2 regions of the Tepidiforma thermophila genome follow, and region 1 is predicted to be linked to the other one. Evidence: riboswitches for the same ligand, from Rfam matches in the RefSeq annotation. Region 1 holds a riboswitch; the other holds the start of a gene.

Region 1 (11,306 bases):
GCGCGACGACCGTCGACCGCAACCAGAAAGAAGAGATCCTCGAGCGCACCCGCGAACTCCTCATCCACATGGTCGAGGCCAACGGAATCCGCATCGAGGACATCGCTTCCGCCTGGCTCACCACCACCCCCGACGTCTACGCCGAATTCCCCGCCGTGGCCGCACGCCAGCTCGGCTGGACCCTCGTCCCCCTCATGCAGAGCCACGAGATGTCCGTCCCCGGCATGCTCCCGCGCTGTATCCGGGTGCTCCTCCACTGGAATACCGACAAAGCCCAGAGTGAAATCCGCCACATCTACCTGCGCGAGGCCGCTCGGCTTCGCCCCGACCTCGCGTCCAACGTCCCCTAGCACAACCCCAACCACAAACGGAGCAGCCTTACCCGTGATCATCGTCGTCTCCCCCGAAGCCACCCCCGATGACATCGACGTCATCATCAAGCGCATCGAAGAAACCGGCCGCCAGGCCCACCTCTCCGTCGGCCAGGAGCGCACCATCATCGGCGTCATCGGGTCCGATGAACCCGGCCTCGAAGACATCTTCCAGGCGCTCCCCCGCGTCGAATCGGTCCACCGCGTCACCCGCCCCTACAAACTCGCCTCCCGCGAGTTCCACCCTGCTGACTCCGTCATCGATGTCGGTTACGGCGTCAAAGTCGGCGGCACCGAACTCGCCATCATGGCCGGGCCTTGCTCCATCGAAAACGAAGAGCACATCTTCGATTCCGCCCGCGCCGTCAAAGCCGCTGGCGCCAACATCCTCCGCGGCGGCGCCTTCAAGCCCCGCACCTCCCCCTACACCTTCCGCGGCCTCGGCGAAGAGGGCCTCCGCTACCTCCACGCCGCCGGCAAGGCGCATGGCCTCCCCGTCATCACCGAGCTCATGAGCGTCCGCGACATCGACGCCGTCTGCCAGTACGCCGACATCATCCAGATCGGCGCACGCAACATGCAGAACTTCATCCTGCTCGATGAAGTCGGCCGCGCAAAGAAACCCGTCATGCTGAAGCGCGGCCTCTCCGGCCAGATCGAAGAGTGGCTCCTCGCCGCCGAGTACATCATGGCCCAGGGCAACCCCAACGTGATCCTCTGCGAGCGCGGCATCCGCACCTTCGAAACCGCCTACCGCAACACCTTCGACGTCAACGCCATCCCGCTCGTCCGCGAGCTCAGCCACCTCCCCATCATCGCCGACCCCTCCCACGGCACCGGCAAGGCCTCCCTCGTCACACCCGTCGCCATGGCAGCCATCGCCGCCGGCGCCGACGGCCTCATGATCGAAGTCCACAACAACCCCGACCACGCCCTCTCCGACGGCGCCCAGTCGTTGACATACGAACGCTTCGCTTCCATGATGCGCTCGGTCGGTGCTGTCGCCGCTGCAGTCGAGCGGACGCTCCCGGGGGTGTGGGCGCCTGCCAGCGCGTAACAGCACACACGGTCGCAAGACCGTACCGGCGCCGCCTCAGCGGGGGGGCATCGCGCCGGCAGGAGCTATGGCAGAAATCTCGCTGCCCGTCTTCCAGGGGCCGCTCGACCTCCTTCTCCACCTCATCGAGAAGGACGACCTCGATATTACCGCCGTTTCCCTCGTCGCGGTGACCGACCAGTACCTCGCCGCCATCCACAACGGCGAAGGCTTCGACCCCTCCGCACTCGCAGAGTTCGTCGCCGTCGGCGCACGCCTCGTCTACCTCAAATCGCGTGCCCTCCTCCCCCGCCCCCAGGGGGAGGAGGCGCCCTCCCTCGAAGACGACGACGTCGGCGCCGAGCTCGTCGAACTCCTCCGCGAATACCGCCGCTTCCTCCAGGTCGTCGAACTCCTCGAAGAGCGCCAGGAAGCCGGCCTCCGCATCTACACCCGCCTCGCTCCCCCGCCCGCCCTGCCCGAAGCCTCCCCCCTCGAAGGCGTCAGCATCGAGCGCCTCCACGCCCTCATGCTCAAGCTCCTTCAGCGCCGCCCCCGCGAAGCACGCCCGCGCGCCATCCTCCCCCGCGATACCACCATCACCCTCGCCCAGCGCCTCGAACAGTTCCGCGAACGGCTCCGCCGGCGCGGCCGCTTCTCCTTCCGCCGCGCCATCCTCGAGTGCGCCACCCGCGTCGAAGTCGTCGTCTCCTTCCTCGCCGTCCTCGAACTCCTCCGAACCGGCGAAGCCGATGCCCTCCAGGAAACCCCCTGGGGCGATATCCAGGTCCTCGCCCTCGCCCCCGCCGCCTGACGCTCTCCCCCGCATCTTCCGCGACGACAGCCCGCCTGCTACCCTTGCTGCAAGCGTCAAGAGGGCGTTCGTGCCCGGCAACCTGGTTATGCCTCCAAGGTGCCAAACCGACGCGGCCCCGCGGCCTCGGCCGCACGGGCAACAAAAGGCGGGCTTGCGGGAAGGCCCGCCCCTCGCCGCCAATCCCACCGGCGCGAGGGGATTTTTCATGCCCGCGCGAAGGCAACTCCATCACCGAAAGGGCAGCACGTGTCCGAACGCAAGCTCCTCACCTCCGAGTCCGTCACCGAAGGCCACCCCGATAAGCTCTGCGACCAGGTCAGCGATGCCGTCCTCGACGCACTCCTCGAGCAGGACCCCCAGGCCCGCGTCGCCTGCGAAACCGCCACCACCAACGGCCTCGTCCTCGTCATGGGCGAAATCACCACCTCCGGCTACGTCGATATCAACAAGCTCGTCCGCAAAACTATCGTCGATATCGGCTACGACTCCTCCGTCAAAGGCTTCGACGGCCACACCTGCGGCGTCATCACCTCCATCTCTGAACAGTCCCCCGATATCTCCCAGGGCGTGAACAACAGCGACCCCCGCAACATCGGCGCTGGCGACCAGGGCATGATGATCGGCTTCGCCTGCCGCGAAACCCCTGAGTTCATGCCCCTGACCATCTCCCTCGCCCATCGGCTCACCCGCCGCCTCGCCGAAGTCCGCAAAACCGGCCTCCTCCCCTGGGTCTGGCCCGACGGCAAATCCCAGGTCACAGTCGAATACGACGAGCACTGGAACCCCATCCAGGTGGACACTGTCGTGATCTCCACCCAGCATGCCCCCGATGTCGAAGACCAGGAGTTCATCACGACCCAGGTCAAAAAGCACGTCATCGAACCCGTCGCCGGCCCGCTGCTCAGTAAGGACGTCATCATCCACGTCAACCCCACCGGCCGCTTCGTGATCGGCGGCCCCCGCGGCGACGCCGGCCTCACCGGCCGCAAGATCATCGTCGATACCTACGGCGGCGTCGCCCGCCACGGCGGCGGCGCCTTCTCCGGCAAAGACCCCACCAAGGTCGACCGCTCCGGCGCCTACGCCGCCCGCTGGGTCGCCAAGACTATCGTCGCCGCCGGCCTCGCCAGCCGCTGCGAATTCATGCTTTCCTACGCCATCGGCGTCGCCCACCCCACCTCCATCGGCGTCGAAACCTTCGGCACCGGCCTCATCCCCGATTCCGAAATCCTCGCCGCCGTCCGCAAAGTCTTCGACCTCCGCCCCGGCGCCATCATCGAAGACCTCCAGCTCCGCCGGCCCATCTACCGCCCCACCGCCGCCTACGGCCATTTCGGCCGTACCGACCTCGACCTCCCCTGGGAGGATACCTCCCGCGCACCCGACCTCCGCGCAGCCGCCGGTCGCTAGCCACCGTGGACGCCATCCTCTTGGTCGGCGGCCAGGGCACCCGCCTCCGCCCCCTCACCGCACGGCGCCACAAAAGTCTCGTGCCCGTCTGCAACCGGCCCGCCATCGAATACCTCTTCGACTGGCTCACCCGGTCCGGCATCCAGCGCGTCGTCCTCGCTCTCGGCCTCGCCAACGAAGACCTCGCCCGCTGCTACCCCGCCGGCCCCCGCGGGCCCCTCGAACTCCTGCCAGTCATCGAAACCACCCGTCTCGAATCAGGAGGCGCCATCCGCAACGCCGTCCAGGTCGCCGGCATCAATGACCGCTTCCTCGTCCTCAACGGCGACGTCTACCTCGATTTCGATTTCTCCGCTGCGCTCGCTGCCCACCTCGCCCGCCGCGCCGACCTCACCGTCGCCCTCCACGAAGTCGACGACCCCTCCCAGTTCGGCGTCGCCGTCTGCGACGCAGACGGCTTCATCACCGGCTTCGTCGAAAAACCGCCCCCCGGCGAGGCCCCCGGCCGCCTCGTCAACGCCGGCGCCTGGATCTTCGAGCGCCGCATCGTCGACGAGATCCCCCCGGGCGCCGTCCGCGTCGAGGAAACCCTCTTCCCCTCCCTCGTCGCACGGCGCCGCCCCGTCCTCGGCTATCGCTTCGAAGGCCATTGGGCCGACCTCGGCACCCCGGCGCGCTACCTCGCCCTCCATCGCGCCCTGCTCGGCGCAGCCAACGCCATCGACCCCGCCGCCCGCATCGCGCCCGGCGCGCGCATCACGGGCACCGCCGTCGGCCCCGGCTGCGACATCGCCCCCGGCGCCGAACTCTCTGCCTCCGTCCTCTGGGAGAACGTCCGCATCGGCCCCGGCGCCGTCGTCCGCGACTCCGTCATCGCCGATGGCGCCACCGTCGGCGAAGGCGCCATCCTCGACCGGTGCGTCCTTGGCCCCGGTGGGGCCATCGCCCCCGGCAGCCGGCCCCCCGCGGGGACGATCGTTGACGCAGGTGCCAGCTATCATGAGCCCCATGCCGGATAACCCCGTTCGCTTCGGCACCGATGGCTGGCGCGCCATCATCGCCGATACCTTCACCTTCGAAAACGTCCGCGCCTGCGCCCGCGCCGTCGCCGAGCACTTCGCCGAACACGGCGGCACATCCCGACCCCTCGTCGTCGGGTTCGATACCCGCTTCCTCTCGGACCACTTCGCCCGCGAAGTCGCTCGCGTCCTCGCCGGCGCCGGGTTCACCGTCCAGCTCGCCGCCCGCCCCGCCCCCACCCCAGCCATCAGCTACCGCATCATCGAAATCGGCGCCGCAGGCGGCGTCGTCGTCACCAGCTCCCACAATCCGTTCAACTGGAACGGCATCAAAGTCAAACCGCACTACGGCGGCAGCGCCAGCCCCGAAATCGTCGCCGACATCGAGCGCCGCGTCCCCGAAATCCTCACCGACCCTGCGCGCATCCGCCTCGCGCCATCCGCTTCCGACGCCATCACGCCTTTCGATCCCCTGCCCGGCTACCTCACCGCACTCGGCCGGCAGGTCAACCTCCAGCGCATCCGCGCCGCCGGCCTCAGCGTCGCCGTCGACCCCATGTACGGCGCCGGCGCCGGCCTCTTCGGCGAACTGCTCTCCGGCGGCTCCACCACCGTCCGTGAAATCCACAGCGAACGGAACCCTCTCTTCCCCGGAATCCGCGCACCAGAGCCGATCGAAAGCAACCTCTCCGAATTCCTGCTCCTCATGTCCACCGGCCGCTACGCCATCGGCATCGCCAACGACGGTGACGCCGACCGCGTCGGCCTCGTCGACGAACAGGGCCGCTACGTCGACCAGCTCCGCACCTTCGCCCTCCTCATCAACCACCTCCTCGGCGAACGCGGGCTCCGCGGCCCCATCGTCCGCTCCATCACCACCACCCGCATGGCCAACCTCCTCGCCGCCCACTATGGCGTCGAATGCTTCGAGACCCCCGTCGGCTTCAAATTCATCGGCCCGCTCATGATGGAGAAAGACGCGCTCATCGGCGGCGAAGAATCTGGCGGCTACGGCTTCCGCGGCCACCTGCCCGAGCGCGATGGCATCCTCGCCGGCCTCTTCCTCCTCGATTACGTCGCCGCCACAGGCAAACCGCCCTCCGAACTGCTTGAAAACGTCTTCGCCATCACCGGCCCCCATTTCTACGCCCGCGACGATTACGAGCTCGAACCCGGCCAGCGCGAGCTGGTCCGCGCCGCCCTCGATGCCGCCGCACCCGCCGAGATCGCCGGCCGTCGGGTCACCGCCTCCGACCGCACCGATGGCTGGCGCTATCTCTTCGATGGCGGCTGGCTCCTCTTCCGCCTCTCCGGCACCGAGCCGCTCCTCCGCATCTACACCGAAGTGACCGACGAAGCCCTCGTCCGGCCCGTGCTTGAAGCCGGCCGCGCGATCGCCGGGGTCCCTGCGTGAGCCGGCCCGCCGGCCAGCCCCACGCCGACCCCTCGCCCATGTGGCGGCACATCGCCGCCTTTGGCGATGTCCTCCGCGCCGAATGGCGCCGCGCCGCCGACCTCGAACTCCCGACCAACCGCGAGCCCGACCACCTCGTCATCGCAGCAACCGGCGGTTCCGCCGCCGCCGGCGATATCGTCGCCGGCCTCGCAGCCGCGACCAGCGAGATCCCTGTCTGCGTCGTCCGCGGCCGCCAGCTCCCCAACTTCGTCGGCGAACGCTCCCTCGTCGTCGCCGTCTCCTGCTCAGGCAACACCGCCGAAACCCTCGCCCTCTACGACGACGCATGGCGGCGCGATGCCAGCCTCCTCGCCATCACCCGTGGCGGCCGCCTCGGCGAACGCTGCGCCGACGACGGCATCCCGGTCTGGGCCTTCACTACTGATGCCCCGCCCCGCGCGGCCGTCGCCCACATCCTCGCGCCCCTCCTCCGCATCCTCGAACGGCTCGGTCTCTACGTCGTCACCACCCCCGCCGTCGATGCCGCCGGCGCCCTGTGCACCAGCTACGCCGAAGCGCTCGCCCCCCGCATCCCGGCAGACCGCAACCCGGTGCGCGCCGCCGCCAAAGCACTGGCCGGCCGGGTGCCGCTCGTCCTTGCCGGCGCACGCCTCGCCCCGGTCGCCGAGCGCGCCCGCAACCAGCTCGCCGAAAACGCCAAGACCCTCGCCGCAGCCGCCATCCTCCCCGAAGCCGCCCACAACCTCGTCGTCGGATTCGACCCCCTGGCTGCCAGGCACTGGGCCATCATCGCCCTCGCCGCTGCCGGCGACCCCGCCGCACCCTACCTCGACGCCGTCGCCGACCTCGCCGCCGACCGAGGCATCCCCTGGCAGCAACTCGACATACCTGGTGCCGATCCCTTCGAGCAGGTCCTCGCCGGCCTTGTTGCAGTCGACGCCCTCTCCCTCCACCTCGCCATCGCACGCGGCGTCGACCCCCTCCCCATCCCCGAGATTGACGCCATCCGCGCACGCCTCGGCGGCCTTCCCTCCGCCGAAATATCGACGTAATCTCGTATTCTGCGGAACGAACGGAGGGCAATCGGCTTACCGGCCACCCCTCCCGCCAGCGCCCACCCCACGGGCAGCCGCGACCGCACGGCGCGGCAGGCAGCCGGCTTCCCCACCGGGTTCAGCCGGCTTGAGCGTTCGCTCCGCGGAAAGGGTTTCCCATGGCGCGCATGACAGGCGCACAAATGGTGCTGGAAGGCCTCCAGCGCGAAGGAGTCGAAGTCATCTTCGGCTACCCCGGAGGCGTCGTCCTCCCCCTCTACGACACCCTCCCCCAGTACCCCGGCATCCGCCACGTCCTCGTCCGCCACGAGCAGGGTGCGGCCCACATGGCTGATGGCTACGCCCGCGCCAGCGGCAAGATGGGCGTCTGCCTCGGCACCAGCGGCCCCGGCGCAACCAACCTCGTCACCGGCATCTGCACCGCCTGGATGGACTCCGTCCCCGTCTTCGCGCTCACCGGCAACGTCAGCCGCACCCTCCTCGGCAAAGACGGCTTCCAGGAAGCCGACATCACCGGCATCACCCACTCCATCACCAAGCACAACTACCTGGTGATGCGCGCCGAGGAAATCCCCCTCACCATCCGCGAGGCCGCCCACATCTGCCGCACCGGCCGCCCTGGCCCCGTCCTTGTCGATATCCCCAAAGACGTCTTCCAGGAAACCGCCGAGTTCGACTGGCCCGAAAAGATCCACCTCCGCGGCTACCGGCCCACCTACGAAGGCCACGCCGGCATGATCCGCCGCGCCGCCGAACTCATCGACCAGTCCCGCCGGCCCATCATCATCGCCGGCCACGGCGTCATCTGGTCCGATGCCCAGGCCGAACTCGTCGCCCTCGCCGAAAAAGCTGAAATCCCCGTCATCACCACCTTCCTCGGCATCGGCGCCTTCCCCGAAGCGCACCGCCTCTCCTACGGCTGGCTCGGCATGCACGGCATGTTCTACGCCAACATGGCCGCCGATAACGCCGACCTCGTCATCGGCGTCGGCATGCGCTTCGACGACCGCGCCATGGGCCGGTTCAAGGACTTCAACCCCGGCGTCAAAATCATCCACATCGACATCGACCCCGCCGAAATCGGCAAGAACTTCCCAACCGCCGTCCCCATCGTCGGCAGCGCCAAGAACGTCCTCCCTCGCCTTACCGAGCACGTCCGCGAGGCGAAGCACACCGAGTGGCTCAACTGGATCGACCAGGTCCGCGAGGAGCACCCCAGCCTCCATATCCGCGAAAGCCGCCGCATGCTGCCCCAGTACGTCGTCCGCACCCTCTACGAAGAGACCGAGGGCAACGCCACCATCGTCACCGGCGTCGGCCAGCACCAGATGTGGGCCGGCCAGCACTACTTCTTCAAGCGCCCCCGGCAGCTCATCTCCTCCGGCGGCCTCGGCACCATGGGCTTCGAACTCCCCGGCGCCATCGGCGCCCAGATCGCCGTCCCCGATGCCGAAGTCTGGGCCATCTGCGGCGATGGCGGCTTCCAGATGACCATGCAGGAGCTCGCCGTCGTCGTCGACGAGAACCTCCCGCTCAAAATCGCCATCTTCAACAACGGCTACCTCGGCATGGTCCGCCAGTGGCAGCAGCTCTTCTACGACCGCAACTTCGTCGCTGTTGCCATGACCCAGCCCGACTTCTGCAAAATCGCCGAGGCCTACGGCATCCGCGCCATCCGCGTCGAAACCAAAGCCGAGGTCGCACCCGCCATCCGCGAAGCCCGCGCGTACCGCGGCCCTATCCTCCTCGACTTCATGATCGACCAGGAGGAAAACGTCTGGCCGATGGTCCCCGCCGGCGCCGCCCTCTCCGAAACCATCGAAGCCCCCGCTGAGGAGCTCGCACGGTGAACCCCTCCAGCAACGGCCACGCCTCCCGCAAACGCGCCAACCACCACACCGTCGTCGCCATTGTCGAAGACAAGCCCGGTGTCCTCATGCGCGTCGCCTCCCTCTTCCGCCGGCGCGGCTTCAACATCGAATCGCTCACCGTCGGCCACTCCGAAATGCCCGGCCTCAGCCGCATGACCATCGTCGTCGATGGCGACAGCGCCCCCGTCGAGCAGGTTGAAAAACAGCTCTACAAACTCATCGACGTCGTCAAAGTCAGCGACCTCAGCCAGGAAGACATCGTCGCCCGCGAACTCGCCATGATTAAGGTTCGCTGCAACAACGTGAACCGACACGAGCTCCTCGACATCGCCAACGTCTTCCGCGCCGACGTCGTCGATATCGCCACCAACTCCATCATCCTCCAGGTCGTCGGCGACGAAGACAAAATCGACGGCCTCATCAAGATGTGCGAGCCGTACGGCATCCGCGAACTCTCCCGCACCGGCCGCATCGCCATGGTCCGCGGCACCAAGACCACCACGGTCCACGAGCCCGTGCCCGAGCCCATCGCCCGCATCCACGAAAAGCAGGGCCGCCGCGTCGAGGGCGAACTCCCGTTCTCCAGCGACTGAGCGCCGGCACCGCCATTCGCCCGGGTCCACGCCGAGGGCCCCCGGACTGCCGGGGGCCCTCGCTGCGTCATCGCCCCCGCGCACGTCAGAGCGGATGGCCCGGCCCGCTCACCCCGTGCTTCGCCCGCTCCTGCTCCTGCAGCGCGCCGATCGTCTCCGCTGCCCGGTTGTAAATCTGCGGCACCTCCCAGCCGTTCAGTCCCGCATACGTGTCAATCTGGCTGCGGTGGTGGATGTCATGCTCAACCATCATCATCAGGATGCGCCATCCCGAAAGCGTCCCGTCGCTGTCGATCATCGGAATGCGCCGCTCGAGCCACGCGTCCGGCGTTCCTGCCAGCAGCTCCCTGAACTCCGCGAAGCTCGCCTCCAGCGCCGGTACCCACAGCTCCCGCCGGCTGACATCCGGCGGTGGCGGGCTGATCCACCCCCGGCCAAGGTAGGCGCTGGCAAAGTACAGCCGCGAACCGCACATGTGCCCCACCAGCTTGTTGATGCTCCACGCCCGCTCGCCGTCCCCCGTCCGTGGCGTCCAGCCGTCCGCCTCGGGCGGCAGCGCGCCGATATCGCGCACGGCGCGGCGGTGCACCCCCTCGAAGTACCGCAGAAACGCATCGACCGATCGGAACACTCCCTCTCCTCCAGTTCGCATTGCACAGTTCCCCGCTGCCCCCGCATCCTACGCTACATCCCCGCCCTGGCGGCGCCATGATTCGCCTCGAACTCTCCTTCCGCGGCATCCTCGCCATCGCCCTCGTTCTGGTTGGCCTCTGGTTCCTCGTCCAGCTCTGGCCGCTCCTCCTCATCGTCACCACCTCCTTCATCTTCATGGCCGCCCTCCTGCCCTACGTCGAGTGGATGGTCAGGCGCGGCATCAACCGGGTGGCCGCCGTCGTCATCATCCTCGTCGCCATCCTCGCCGTGCTCGGCTCCATGATTGCCATCGTCGCACCGGCCGTCGTCGACGAATTCCGCGACCTCCGCAACAACCTCCCCGAGTACGCCCGCGACGTCGAGACCTTCGCCTCCGACCTCGGCTTTAACACCGAACGCTGGGACCTCCCCGAGCGCGCCGCCGAGATCAACTGGAACCGCATCATCTCCGGCAGCCAGGTCGTCGACTATGGCCAGCGCGTCCTCGTTGGCATCCTCACCGGCCTCACCGTTGCCGTCATCACCGCCTACCTCCTCGTCGAAACCCACCGCCTCCGCACCTTCCTCTTCCGCTTCATTCCCCCGGACCGCGAGGCCGATGCCCACCACTTCCTCCGCGCCCTCGAGCGCGTCGTCGGCGGCTACGTCCGCGGCCAGCTGATTACCTCGCTCATCATCGGCGTCTACACCACCGTCGTCATGCTCCTCGTCGGGGTCCCGAACGCCATCGCCTTCGGCGTCCTCGCGGCCTTCGCCGATATCATCCCGCTCGTCGGAGGCATCATCGCCGTCGTCCCCGCCTCCATCGCCGCCTTCCAGGAATCTCCCACCCAGGCCCTCATCGTCCTCGTCGCCCTGCTCGTCTACCAGCAGTTCGAAGACCGCCTTCTCGTGCCCCGGATCTACGGGCAAACCCTCAATCTCCCCGCCCTCGTGGTCCTCCTTGCGGTGCTCGCCGGCGCCGAGCTGATGGGCGTCGTCGGCGTCCTCCTGGCACTCCCCGCCGCCGCCGCTGGCAGGGTCGTCCTCGACTATTACCTCGACCGCCGCGCCAATGGCCGGC
Region 2 (11,306 bases), 430 kb from region 1:
GGAGCGCATAGCGGAACCCCTGCGCCAGCGCCCAGAGCGCCGCGGCGTACCCGACGAACATCAGGACGATCAGCACGAACGTGTCGATCAGGTCCGGGATGCCGCCGCGCAGGACCCGCGAGATACCGGCCCGCGCCACGACGTCGATGTCGTTTGCCAGGCTCACCCGCGTCGCGATACCGAAAAACAGCACAGTCGCCAGCAGCAGAACGCCCCCGGCGAACACGCCGGCTGTCCAGCTGAGCCCCAGCAGGTTATCGTCCGGGCGCGCGTTGGCCATCGGAAACCTCCGCCGGGGTCCGCCGGGTTGGATCCCACGCCTGCACCCGGGCGGTTGCCAGGGCCCAGATGCCGATGGGGAACCAGAGCAGGCTGAGCACGCCGTGCCGCAACGCGAGTTCGACGCCGCGGCGGTTTAGTGTGAGCAGGCGCTCCCGGACGGCGATGATGCCGGGCACCAGCCATTCCGCAGCCGTTACCGGGAGGGCGATGGCCATCGGCAGTGCGCCTGCCCGGCGCGTAAGCGCATGGAGAGCCACCATGCTTGCGCCGAGCCGGGTGAGCATCCGGGTCGGGACGAGCAGGTAGGCCGCCAGGTCGAGCGCGCGCAGGTCGCCCCGCGCCGCGCGCAGGGCAAGGGCCGGCCAGTACCGCGCAACCACGAGGAGGTGGCCGCGAACCCACCGCAGCCGTTGCCGGACGGAGGTACGGAGGTCGCGTGCCTCTCCGACGGCGACGCGGGCATCGGAGACATACGTGACGGGAACGCCGCGCAGCGCCAGCCGGGCCGTCAGCTCGAGGTCCTCAGTCAGGGTCGTCACCTTCGGAAGCTCTTCCCGCAGGAGCTCGGGCCGGATGAACCAACCGCAGCCGCTGATTGTGGTTCCGAGGCCAAGGGCCTCACGCGGCTGCCACCAGAAGAGGTTGCGGGCTTTGCGGCCGAACCCGTACCCCTCCGCCGTCCACTCCGGGTCGCCGATGGGAACGGTTTCGACCTGGAGGCAATCGGTCCCGGGCCCGCGCCCGGCGATCGCGCGCAGGAGGCCCGGTTCAGCCCGCGCATCCGCGTCGAAGATGCCGATGAAGTCGTAGCCGTCACCGATACGCTCCAGCGCGGCCCGGATGGCCAGCGCCTTCCCGGGGACCGCCGAGTGCACGTCAATCACCTCCGCGCCACTGGCCCGCGCGATCTCAGCCGTCCGATCGGTGCAATTGTGCGCCGCAACAAAGACGTCGCGCAGTTCGGAGGGATACTCCTGTCCGAGCAGGTCCCCCACGACGCGTCCTACGACGCGTTCCTCGTCGCGGGCGCACACGACCAGGGCGAAACGCGGACGCCAGCCGGGCGGCGGCTCGGCCGGCGCCGCTGCCGTTTTCCGCTTCAGGTACCCGGCCAGGGTCACAGCCGACTGGTATGCCGATACCGCGAGGGCCAGGGATTCGGCCGTCCTCCACGCGACGGTTGCCAGCGTACGCAGCCTGCCCACCACCCGCCATTATGCGTATTCGTCCAGTCCCGTCGACCGTCAGCACAGTGTGCCGCCCAATGAGCACGGCCCCGGGGAAGCCTTTCCCCGGCGCCGTGGGATGGCTCGAACAGCGCCGAAATTAGCCGCGCGGCAGGCCGAGACCCCGAGTGGCGATGATATTCTTCTGCACCTCCGTGGTGCCGCCGGCAATCGTCGCGGAAACCGCCTGCATGTAGCCCATCGATGCGCGGTTTCGGATGTTGCCGTACATCCCGTAAAGGTGCATGGAGAGGTTCGCGATGCGCTGGCTGAGCTCGCTGGTGAAGAGCTTGCACATGCTCGCCTCGTAGTTCGGGATCTTCCCCGCGGCCTGCATCGAGACAACGCGGTAGCTCAGCATCTTCGCGACCTCAGCCTCAATCCAGCGGTCGGCGAACTCGCGCCGCACGCTGTCGCTGTGGAACTTCGCCTCCTTGCCCTGCTTCGCCTGGCGCATCAGCCCCTCGAGCTGCTTGCGGATACCCACAGCAGACCCGATGGACGAGCGTTCGAAGTCCAGCGTGGTGGTGCCGACGTACCAGCCGCGGTTCTCTTCGCCGACACGGTTCTTGACGGGCACGCGCACGTCTTCGAAGAACACCTCGTTGAACGTCTGGGTGCCGGCAAGGGTCGTCAGGGGCCGCACGGTGATGCCGGGCGACTTCATGTCCACCAGCAGGTAGGTGATGCCGCGGTGCTTGGGCGCGTCCGGGTCGGTGCGCACCAGCATGTACATCCAGTCCGCGAACTGGGCGCCCGTCGTCCAGATTTTCTGGCCATTAATGACATAATCATCGCCATCGCGGACGGCGCGGGTTTGCAGGCTGGCGAGGTCGGAGCCGGCCCCGGGTTCGCTGTAGCCCTGGCACCAGATCACCTCGCCCCGCAGGATTTTGCCGAGGTGCTCTTCCTTCTGCTCCTCGGTGCCATGCTCGATGAGGGTCGGCCCGATCATCATCACGCCGAAGCCGCCGACGTTGGCGGGCAGCCCGGCCTCGGCGAACTCCTCGTTCATGATGAACTGCTCGACGACACTCATGTCAGCACCGCCGTACTTCTTCGGCCAGGCGGGTGCGATCCAGCCCTTGGCTGCCAGCTTGTCGCGCCATTCCTTAATGGCGCCCATCCGCGCGAAGAGGCCGCCTTCTCCGCCACCCTCGCTGCCGGCGCGGAGGGCAGCAGGCGCCTCCTTCTCGATGAACTCGCGGACTTCCTTGCGCCATGCCGCTTCGCGTTCGTTATCGCCGAGATTGATGGCCATACGTCTTCCTTTGCTGCTGTCGTGTCTCCCGGAAGGGGAGTTCCGTTTCCCGATTGTGGATGACAGGTCCCCGGCCCGCAAGCGAACGCCGTTCGAATTCTGTGAGCGCGCTCTCGATAGCTTCCTCGAGAAACTTCAATGGACGCCCGCTTCCCGGCTCGCGACGCTCGTGATAACCTTCACATTGTCCCACCCGGGTGCGGTGGCCGGAATTGGTTCTGTCCCTTCTCCTACTGCTCTGCTTCCATCTGCCCTCCGGCCGGCCACCGCACCGCCCCTCCCTCTGCTATCCTTCCGGCGCATGACCAAACCAGCCCTCAATCGTCGTCCCGCGTGGCAGGAGCTCAGGCCTCTGCCCTTTCGCCCCTGCATAGAGGTCGTTCCCGGGCTTTACCAGGTTCGGACCCGGGCATCCCGCGCGTACCTGGTCGTCGATGCGGGCATCACCGTCATTGATACCGGCGCCCCGGGGTCGGGGGAGCGTATTCTCGAAGCCGTCCGCGACATCGGCCGTTCGCCCGAAGACATCCGCGACATCATCATCACCCACGCGCACATCGACCATGTCGGCGGCCTCCCTGAACTCCAGCGGTGGGTGCCGGCGCGCACCGGGATTCACCTGGCTGAGGCGCGCGACGTCGAAAGCGACGAACCCCTGCCAAATCCGTTCGCGCACGCCCTGCTTGCGCGGATTTGTGAACCGTATCTGTTGCGGGTCGATCCGGGCCCCGCGCGCATCGACGTCTACCTCCGTGATGGCGACGAATTCCCGGCGCTTGGCGGGATGCGCATCATCCACGTCCCCGGTCACACGCCGGGCTCCATCGCCCTTCACTTCCCCGAGCGCGGTGTGCTGATTGTTGGCGATGCTATGCAGTATCGATTCGGCAGGCTCATGCCCCCGCACCGCCTGTTCACCCGTGATATGGCCCAGGCTACCGCCTCCATCCGCAGGCTGGCGGAGCTGGATTTCGACACCCTCTGTTTCAGCCATTTCCGGCCCATCGTCCGTGACGCCGACCTGAAGGTGCGCGAGTTCGCGCGCTCCTTGCCTGCATGAACACGCTCGTCGAGCTGCTCGAAGCTTCGGCAGCGCGCTACCCCGACCGCGTGGCGCTGACGATGCGGGCCGGCGTGCGCGCCACGCGGTACACCTACGCCGAGCTGCTGCGACGCTCGCACGCCTGGGCCCGCCTGCTGGCCAGCCGCGGAGTGAGCAAGGGGGACCGGGTCATCGCCTGGGCCCCGAACCAGCCCGAGTGGGTCGCCGCGATGTTCGGCACGTTCATCGCCGGCGGCGTGCTGGTGCCGCTCGATGTGCGCAGCTCGCCGGAGTTCGTTGCCCGCGTTGTGGCAAGGGTTGAGCCGAAGGCAGCTTTCGCCGGACGAAGCCAGGCCGAGGAACTTGCCCGGCTCGAGGTGCCGGCCCTCGTTCTCGAGGGCGTGCGCCCGCCGCTCGATGGGCCGTTCCTTGGCCCTCCGCTGTCGGGAGCCGACCTGGCAGAAGTCATCTTCACCTCCGGCACCACCGGCGACCCGAAGGGCGTGATGCTGACCCACCGGAACATTGTCGCCAATGTCGAATCCGGCCTGTCGGTCATCGATATCGGCCCGGGGACGCGCATGCTGTCGCTGCTTCCGCTGAGCCATATGTTCGAACAGACTGCCGGCTGCTTCGCGCCCATCGCAGCCGGCGCCGCCGTCTGTTACCCGGCGAGCCGGCAGCCCGCATCCCTGAGCCGCGTCATGCAGGAAGGGAAGCCGACCGTGATTATCGGCGTGCCGCAGGTGCTCAGCCTGCTGATGGCCGGCATCGAGCGGGAGGCGGCGGCCCACGGCCGCCTGGGCCTCCTCCGGATGATGCGCCGCATTTCCCAGCCGCTCCCTGCGCGCGGGCGGAGGCTCGTCTTCCACCCTGTTCTTTCGCGGTTCGGTGGTGCGCTGGACTTCGTCGCCAGCGGGGGCGCCCCCCTCGACCCCGAGGTCCAGCTCAAGTGGGAAGCGATGGGCATCGCCGTCGTGGAGGGGTACGGAACGACCGAGTGCGCACCCATCGTCACCATCAACCCGCGCGAAGACCGGCGCGTGGGGAGCGTCGGGCGACCGCTGCCGGGCCAGCAGGTGCGTATCGCCGATGACGGCGAGGTCCTGACGCGCGGGGAGAATGTCTTCATCGGCTACTGGCAGGCGCCCGAGGCGACCGCAGCGGCGTTCGATGGCGACTGGTACCGCACCGGTGACCTTGGCTACCTGCAGGATGGCTACCTCTACCTCAAGGGCCGGAAGAAGGACCTCATCGTCCTCGCCGACGGACAAAATGTGTACCCGGAGGATATCGAAGCGGTCCTCCGGCGGCAGCCAGGCGTAACCGACGCAGTCGTCCTCGGGCTCGCCGTCGATGGGCAGGTTCGTCTTCACGCCGTCATTGCGGAGGCCGCGCCAGGGTCAGCTGCGGAAGCAGTCCGGCGCGCGAACCAGCAGCTCGATGCGCGCCAGCAGATCCTCGGCTGGAGCACCTGGCCGGAGCCGGATTTCCCGCGGACACACACGCTGAAGGTGCGCCGGCCGCTGGTCGAGGCGTACCTCCGCGAACACCAGCCGCCGCCGGCACCCCCGCAGCAGGAGGTTGCCGACCCGCTTCTCCGCATCATCGCGGCGCTCCGCCGCACCGACGCACCGCTCGACGATGCGACGAACCTTGGGGCAGACCTCGGGCTCGATTCACTGGCCCGGGTCGAGCTGCTCTCTGCTGTTGAAGACGAGCTGGGCGTCTACGTGGACGATGCCGACGTCGGCCCGCAGACTACCATCGGTGAGCTTCGGCGCATGGTAGCCAAAGGCGAACGGAAGGTGCGCATCCGAAAGTTCCCCACCTGGCCGCGCTGGCGCACGGTCCAGTGGCTTCGGCACGCCCTCCTCTCCTTTTTTGTGTTCCCGCTCCTCCGTATTGGCTACAGCGTGGAGGTGCGCGGCCGGGAGCGGTTCGCGACCGTTCAGCAGCCCTGTCTCATCATCGCCAACCACAACATGCACCTCGACCAGGCGATGCTCCTGCGGAGCATGCCCCCCGGCTTCCGGCGCCGGGTGGCGATCGCAGCCGCGGCCAGCGACATCTTCGGAAACCGGTTGCGCGGCTTTTTCGCCAGTCTGCTGGGGAACGCCTTCCCGTTCGCCAAAGAGGGGTCCGGCGTCCGCGAGAGCCTGGAATACGTCGCGAAGATGCTTGGCGAGGGGTGGAACGTGCTGATCTTCCCCGAGGGGAAGCTGACCGTCATCGGTCCAATGCAGCCCTTCAAGTCGGGCACGGGCTTGCTCGCGGTCGAGACCGGCGTCCCGGTTTTGCCGATGCGGATCGATGTGCTCCGGCCGGGCTTCTACGAAGGGAAGTGGCTGCCCCACCCGCGGGCGCGGGTGCGCGTCAGCATCGGCGAGCCGATCCGGTTCGAACCCGGGACCTCGTACCAGGAGGCAACGCGGCGGCTGGAAGAAGCGGTCCGGAACGCCTGAGGCGCTGGCCTCAGGACGCGCCGCCGGCGACCGCGGGCACGATGCTCACCTCGTCCCCGTCCTTGAGGGCCGTCTGGAGCCCGTCCAGGAACCGGACGTCGTCGCCGTTAACATAAATGTTGACGAACCGCCGAATCTGCCCGGCTTCGTCGACCATCCGCTCCTTGATGCCCGGGTAGGCACTCTCGAGGTTGTCGACGAGCAGCGCGAGGGTCGCTCCTTCCGCCGTCACCGTCGGCTGATTCCCGGTGAGCGGTCGGAGCGGCTGGGGAATGCGGACATGAATCGGCACGGTCTGTTCCTTCCTTGCGTCTTCGGAAATTGATCACATGCGGCATAGTGATTGCAACGCGGAGGGGCCTGCTTAACCCTCGACCACATCGCCCGTCACCGGGTCGACCCGGACCCCGCGCTCCTGGGCCCAGGCGATGCTGCGTTCGATCTCATCCGGTTCACCCTCGAGCTCGAGCACAACCCACCCCGTTTTCTCGTCAACGTCGGCCATCCGGACGTTGGTGATGACCTGGAACTCGTGGCCGAGGCGGTAGATGATCGGCTCCCGGATGAGGTTTTCGGGAAAGGTAAACCGGACACGTTTGACGGCCATCAGGCGACTCCCTGTGCCAAACGGGCACCGTAGGCAGCTTCGAAGCTCTCAATCGTGGCGTCAATCTCGAGCGGCGGGTTGAGCGCCTCGGCCACTGCTTCGACCGTCTTGAACCCGGCGCCCGTGATGAACGCCACGGTGAGCTCGTCAGGGTGAATTCTGCCCTGTTCGGCCAGCTGCTTCAGCGAGGCGATGGTGACGCCGCCTGCCGTCTCGGCGAAGATCCCTTCCGTTTCGGCCAGCAGCTTCATCCCGGCAACGATCTCGTCGTCGGTCACGCTCCCGCAGGCGCCGCCCGTCTCCTTGAGCTGCACGAGGCTGTAATAGCCGTCGGCCGGGTTGCCGATTGCGAGCGATTTGGCGATCGTGTTCGGCCGCTGCGGACGGAAGTTCATCGAACCTTCCTGCCACGCGGTCGCGACCGGCGAGCAGCCGGCAGCCTGTGCCCCGCTCATCCGCGTCTTCGGCTCATCGATGAGTCCGGTCTTCCAGAGCTCCTGGAGCCCCTTACGAATCTTCACGAAGAGCGAACCGCTCGCAATCGGTACGACGCAATGGTCGGGGGCCCGCCAGCCGAGCTGTTCGGCAACCTCGAAGCCGAGCGTCTTCGAGCCTTCCGAGTAGTACGGGCGGACATTCACATTGACGAACGCCCAGTTGTACGAGCCGGCCAGCTCGGCGCAGAGGCGGTTCACCGCATCGTAGTTGCCGCGCACCTTCACCAGCGTCGGCCCGTAGATGCTCGAACCGAGCACCTTCCCCAGTTCGAGGTCGTGCGGAATGAACACGACAGCCTCCATCCCGGCTGCAGCGGCGTGCGCGCTCACGCTGTTCGCAAGGTTGCCCGTGCTGGCGCAGGCCAGCTTGTCGTACCCCAGCTCCCTGGCGCGGCTGGCTGCGACCGCCACCACGCGGTCCTTGAACGACCAGGTCGGGTTGACCGTGTCGTTCTTGATGTACAGGTGGTTCAATCCCAGCGCCTTGCCCAGGTTCTTCGCCCGAATGAGCGGAGTAAATCCGGCCCCGATATCGATGGCAGCATCCGGGTCGCACGGCAGGTAGTCCCGGTAGCGCCACAGTGAGGCCGGCCCGCGCTCGATCCGGTCCCGGGAAACCGACTTCCGAATGGCGTCGTAGTCGTACGTAACCTCAACCGGCCCGAAGCAGAAGTCGCACACGTGTCGCGCTTCGAGCGCGTACTCACGGTGACACTCGCGACAACGGAGATTTTTGGCAAAGCTCATGCTCTTCCTCCCTGAGCGGTGGGCCCGCAGCAGCCCCGGCGCGGCTGCGCAGTGCTCGGCGGGCAACGGCGTCGACGGTACGGGAGGCCCCTCCTCGTGAGGGGCTAGAGCATGACCATTCGGCCCAGGAACTCAACCATCTCGGCATCTCCTCGTTCCGCGTGGGCCGTGTTTCGGAGCGAAGTCGCTCTCATCTTTCCCCCAGGGAGAACCCGGGAGGCCGGACTTGGCACCTTACCCATCCGGGCAGGTTGCCGGGGTTTCATCGGGCCGGTCCCTCAACCCCATCTCGATACGAGCGGCCACGTTCGCGGGATTTCTACCAATGCTAGCACGACGGCGTGCTAACGCGACAACCAGTTATGCCTCAGGTTACCGGCTCCAGGCCCAAAGCGCGGATGACCTCGACCAGGTCAGCGATGTCAAACACCCGGCCGAGCAGGTCATCGAGCTGGCGCAGGTCGAATGGGTCTCCCGCGCCAATCCCCGCTGCGGTTGCGAGCACGGTCATGTATGCAGCCGCCAGCGGTTCCGTCGGCGACTCGAGGGTCGTGACCGTCGGGTACGCCTGCGCGACAAATTCCGCGAATGAGCGCTGCGGGGCGTTCGTGTCGGGGAGAACTTTCATGACTCCCGGAGAGCGGAGCACGCCGATCGACTCGGGCCACACACCTCCACTGTTGATGAAGGCGAGAGCATCAATCCGCAGCTCTCTGGCGAGCCGGGTACGCTCCCTGACCAGTGATGGGTCGGCCGCGAGGAGCTGTAGATACAGGAGGGTGTCGAAGGCCGTCGCAGCCACTTCTTCGACTTTGCTGTCGAAACGGTCGCAGTGCACGGCCTCATGCGCGAGGAGCGGCATGAGGAGCTCGATCCGCTCGTCACGCAGGCCCGGGTCGACCGATAGAACCCGGGCGCCGTTGCCCGCGTAGGTCACCCGGGCGAGCAGCCGCTCGCTCCCCGGCGGAGGGCGAAAGTCGATCGACGCTGCCGGGAGCCCGGTACAGTTCTGTGCTGTCAGGAGATCGGCGAGGGCAGGTTCGGCGAATGTGCCGACAAGCCCGGCGAGCGCAGCCCGGAGTTTCGGGGACGGCACGACCGCAGCCGGGATTGCGTCATAGATCGCGAGGGCTTCGACGATACTCGCCGCAGCCATCCCCCGCTGCCGGAGGTGGCGCTCGAGCTCGAGCCGCATCATGGCGGGGTCATCGGCGGCCGGGTCCGGCGGGCGCGGTGATGGCGGGTCGAAGAACGCTGGGTCCGCCGGCGTGAGCGCGGCGGATGCCAGCAGCGCGATGACTGGCTCGAGTCCACCGGTCACCTCAGCATCAATGGTCCCGGCGGCGCCCGGAGCGAACGCCCGCCGCGAAATCCGCAGCGTGCTCCCCCTCGTCACAAGTGCGTCGACCTCGAGCACTACCTGTCGCCGGTCGGCCGGGCTCCGTTCGGCATGCCTGACCAGCACACGCTTCGTGCTGCCGTCGGCCTGCAGCACATCAACCTCGAAATGGGATGCGAGCGGGATCCGGGACTCGGCGGGGACCGCCGGGCCATCGAATGTGACGGTCACGGCGGTTCGTGTGGTTGCCAGGCCATCCTCTCGCACGCGCTCAGCGGTTACGGAGACAACCCCGGGGATGGTAGGCGCCGCACGTTCCTCCCTGCACCCCGACAACAGGACAAGCAGGACCCATCCGCTCAACCCGAGAAGCAGGCGAGCGCGAGTCCCGCCCATATCAGCGGCCCCGGTAGTTCGGTTTTCGCTTCTCGGCGAAGGCGCGCGGCCCTTCCTTTGCATCCTCGGTGGCCATGAGGCGTGTCAACAGCAGCTCTTCGAACGCGAGACCGTGGTCGAGCGGCATATCGAGCCCCCGCCGGATTGCCTCCTTCGCCGCCCGGACGGCGAGCGGGCCGCGCTCGCAGATGACGCCCGCGATCTGAAGGGCGCGGTCCATCAGCTCGTCCTTCGGCACGATGTGGGAAACGAGACCGATGCGGAGCGCGGTTTCGGCGTCGATCTGTTCTCCCGTCAGGATCATGTAGTTTGCCCACGCCGCCGGGATCGCCCGCGGCAGTCGCTGTGTGCCTCCAGCGCCCGGCATAATCGCCCACCGCACTTCCGGGAGGCCGAACCGGGCATCCGGTGTGCAGATGCGGATATCGCAGGCGAGGGCGAGTTCGAGGCCGCCCGCAAGGCAGTAGCCGTGAATGGCGGCGATGATCGGCTTGTCAATCGTCATCCGCCGGGTGAAGCCCCCGAAGGGCACCGGTTTCCCGCCCTCAAACTGGTTCTCTCCGCGTGCAGTCGCGACGAGGTCCATCCCCGTGGAAAACGCCTTCTCCCCGGCACCGGTCAGGATTGCTACCCGGAGCGCATCGTCATCCCGGAAGTCGCACCAGGCGCGGTACATCTCGCTCGAGGTCTGCGCATCGATGGCGTTCAGGGCCTGCTCGCGATTGATGGTGATGAGCGCAATCGCATCACGTTTTTCATAACGGATGTTCGAGAAGCCGGGCTCAGACATCATCGGGCTCCTGCAGGTCTTCGGCGGCAGAATACTCCGCGGGAGTCGCCCTTGCGATGGATGTCTACCTCGAAGTAAAGCTGAAGCCCGGCGGTGAGCGCCGCGAATACCCGACCCGGCTCGTGCACCTCGGCCGCGGCTTCGTCATCGTGCGATTCGAGATGCAACGCGGAGGCGGTCCGCCCGATATCCCGGTTTCCGTGCCGCCCGGCTCCGTCTCTCTCGGCTATTTCTGGGCGCGCCGGCCCTACAACCTCTACCGCTGGCGCGACCCGAGCGGCCGGCTGATCGCGCACCGCTTCGACGCTGTGGCCGACGTCGCCATCGCACCGGAAAGCGTCACCTACCGCGACCTCGTGCTCGACTGGTGGGTGCTCCCCGGAGACGTGCTCCTGGAGGAGGACCGGGAGGAGTTCGAAGCGCTCGCCGGTGCCGGCCTGCTTTCGGCGAAGGACCTGGCTGCCGCGCGCGCCGCCGACCGCGAGGTCCACGCCCGCTATCGCCACATCATCGACGAGGCTGCCCGGCTCGAGGCCCGCTACGCCCGCGCCCGCAAGGCGTAGAATGCACCCATGCCCCGCCTGCTCCGGCCCTACGTCAACGCCTTCCTCCTTGGCTTCATCGCGACCTTCATCGCCTTCCTCTTTGTGCGAT

The links. Region 1 has a riboswitch for S-adenosylmethionine ahead of metK (methionine adenosyltransferase). Riboswitches for the same ligand answer to the same signal wherever they lie in the genome.
Region 2: it holds a riboswitch for S-adenosylmethionine, as region 1 does, so the genes downstream of both, thrC (threonine synthase) here and metK (methionine adenosyltransferase) in region 1, are expected to answer to the same signal.

The regions. Positions count from the first base shown of each region.
Region 1 covers NZ_PDJQ01000001.1:1,324,364-1,335,669, forward strand. The annotation lists gene aroH (chorismate mutase) at 1-350, shown strand, start outside; gene aroF (3-deoxy-7-phosphoheptulonate synthase) at 385-1,428, shown strand; gene A9A59_RS06435 (segregation and condensation protein A) at 1,496-2,221, shown strand; SAM-I-IV-variant riboswitch at 2,270-2,377, shown strand; gene metK (methionine adenosyltransferase) at 2,471-3,634, shown strand; gene A9A59_RS06445 (nucleotidyltransferase family protein) at 3,640-4,653, shown strand; gene A9A59_RS06450 (phosphoglucomutase/phosphomannomutase family protein) at 4,643-6,067, shown strand; gene A9A59_RS06455 (SIS domain-containing protein) at 6,064-7,122, shown strand; gene ilvB (biosynthetic-type acetolactate synthase large subunit) at 7,284-8,975, shown strand; gene ilvN (acetolactate synthase small subunit) at 8,972-9,589, shown strand; gene A9A59_RS06470 (DinB family protein) at 9,675-10,220, opposite strand; gene A9A59_RS06475 (AI-2E family transporter) at 10,298-11,306, shown strand, end outside.
Region 2 covers NZ_PDJQ01000001.1:1,751,166-1,762,471, forward strand. The annotation lists gene A9A59_RS08490 (MptA/MptB family glycosyltransferase) at 1-280, opposite strand, end outside; gene A9A59_RS08495 (glycosyltransferase) at 255-1,487, opposite strand; gene A9A59_RS08500 (acyl-CoA dehydrogenase family protein) at 1,609-2,769, opposite strand; gene A9A59_RS08505 (MBL fold metallo-hydrolase) at 3,071-3,829, shown strand; gene A9A59_RS08510 (AMP-binding protein) at 3,826-6,276, shown strand; gene A9A59_RS08515 (ubiquitin-like small modifier protein 1) at 6,287-6,568, opposite strand; gene A9A59_RS08520 (NIL domain-containing protein) at 6,641-6,883, opposite strand; gene thrC (threonine synthase) at 6,883-8,127, opposite strand; SAM riboswitch class I at 8,315-8,426, opposite strand; gene A9A59_RS08530 (hypothetical protein) at 8,495-9,697, opposite strand; gene A9A59_RS08535 (enoyl-CoA hydratase/isomerase family protein) at 9,864-10,652, opposite strand; gene A9A59_RS08540 (ribonuclease FAU-1 family protein) at 10,709-11,215, shown strand; gene A9A59_RS08545 (hypothetical protein) at 11,225-11,306, shown strand, end outside.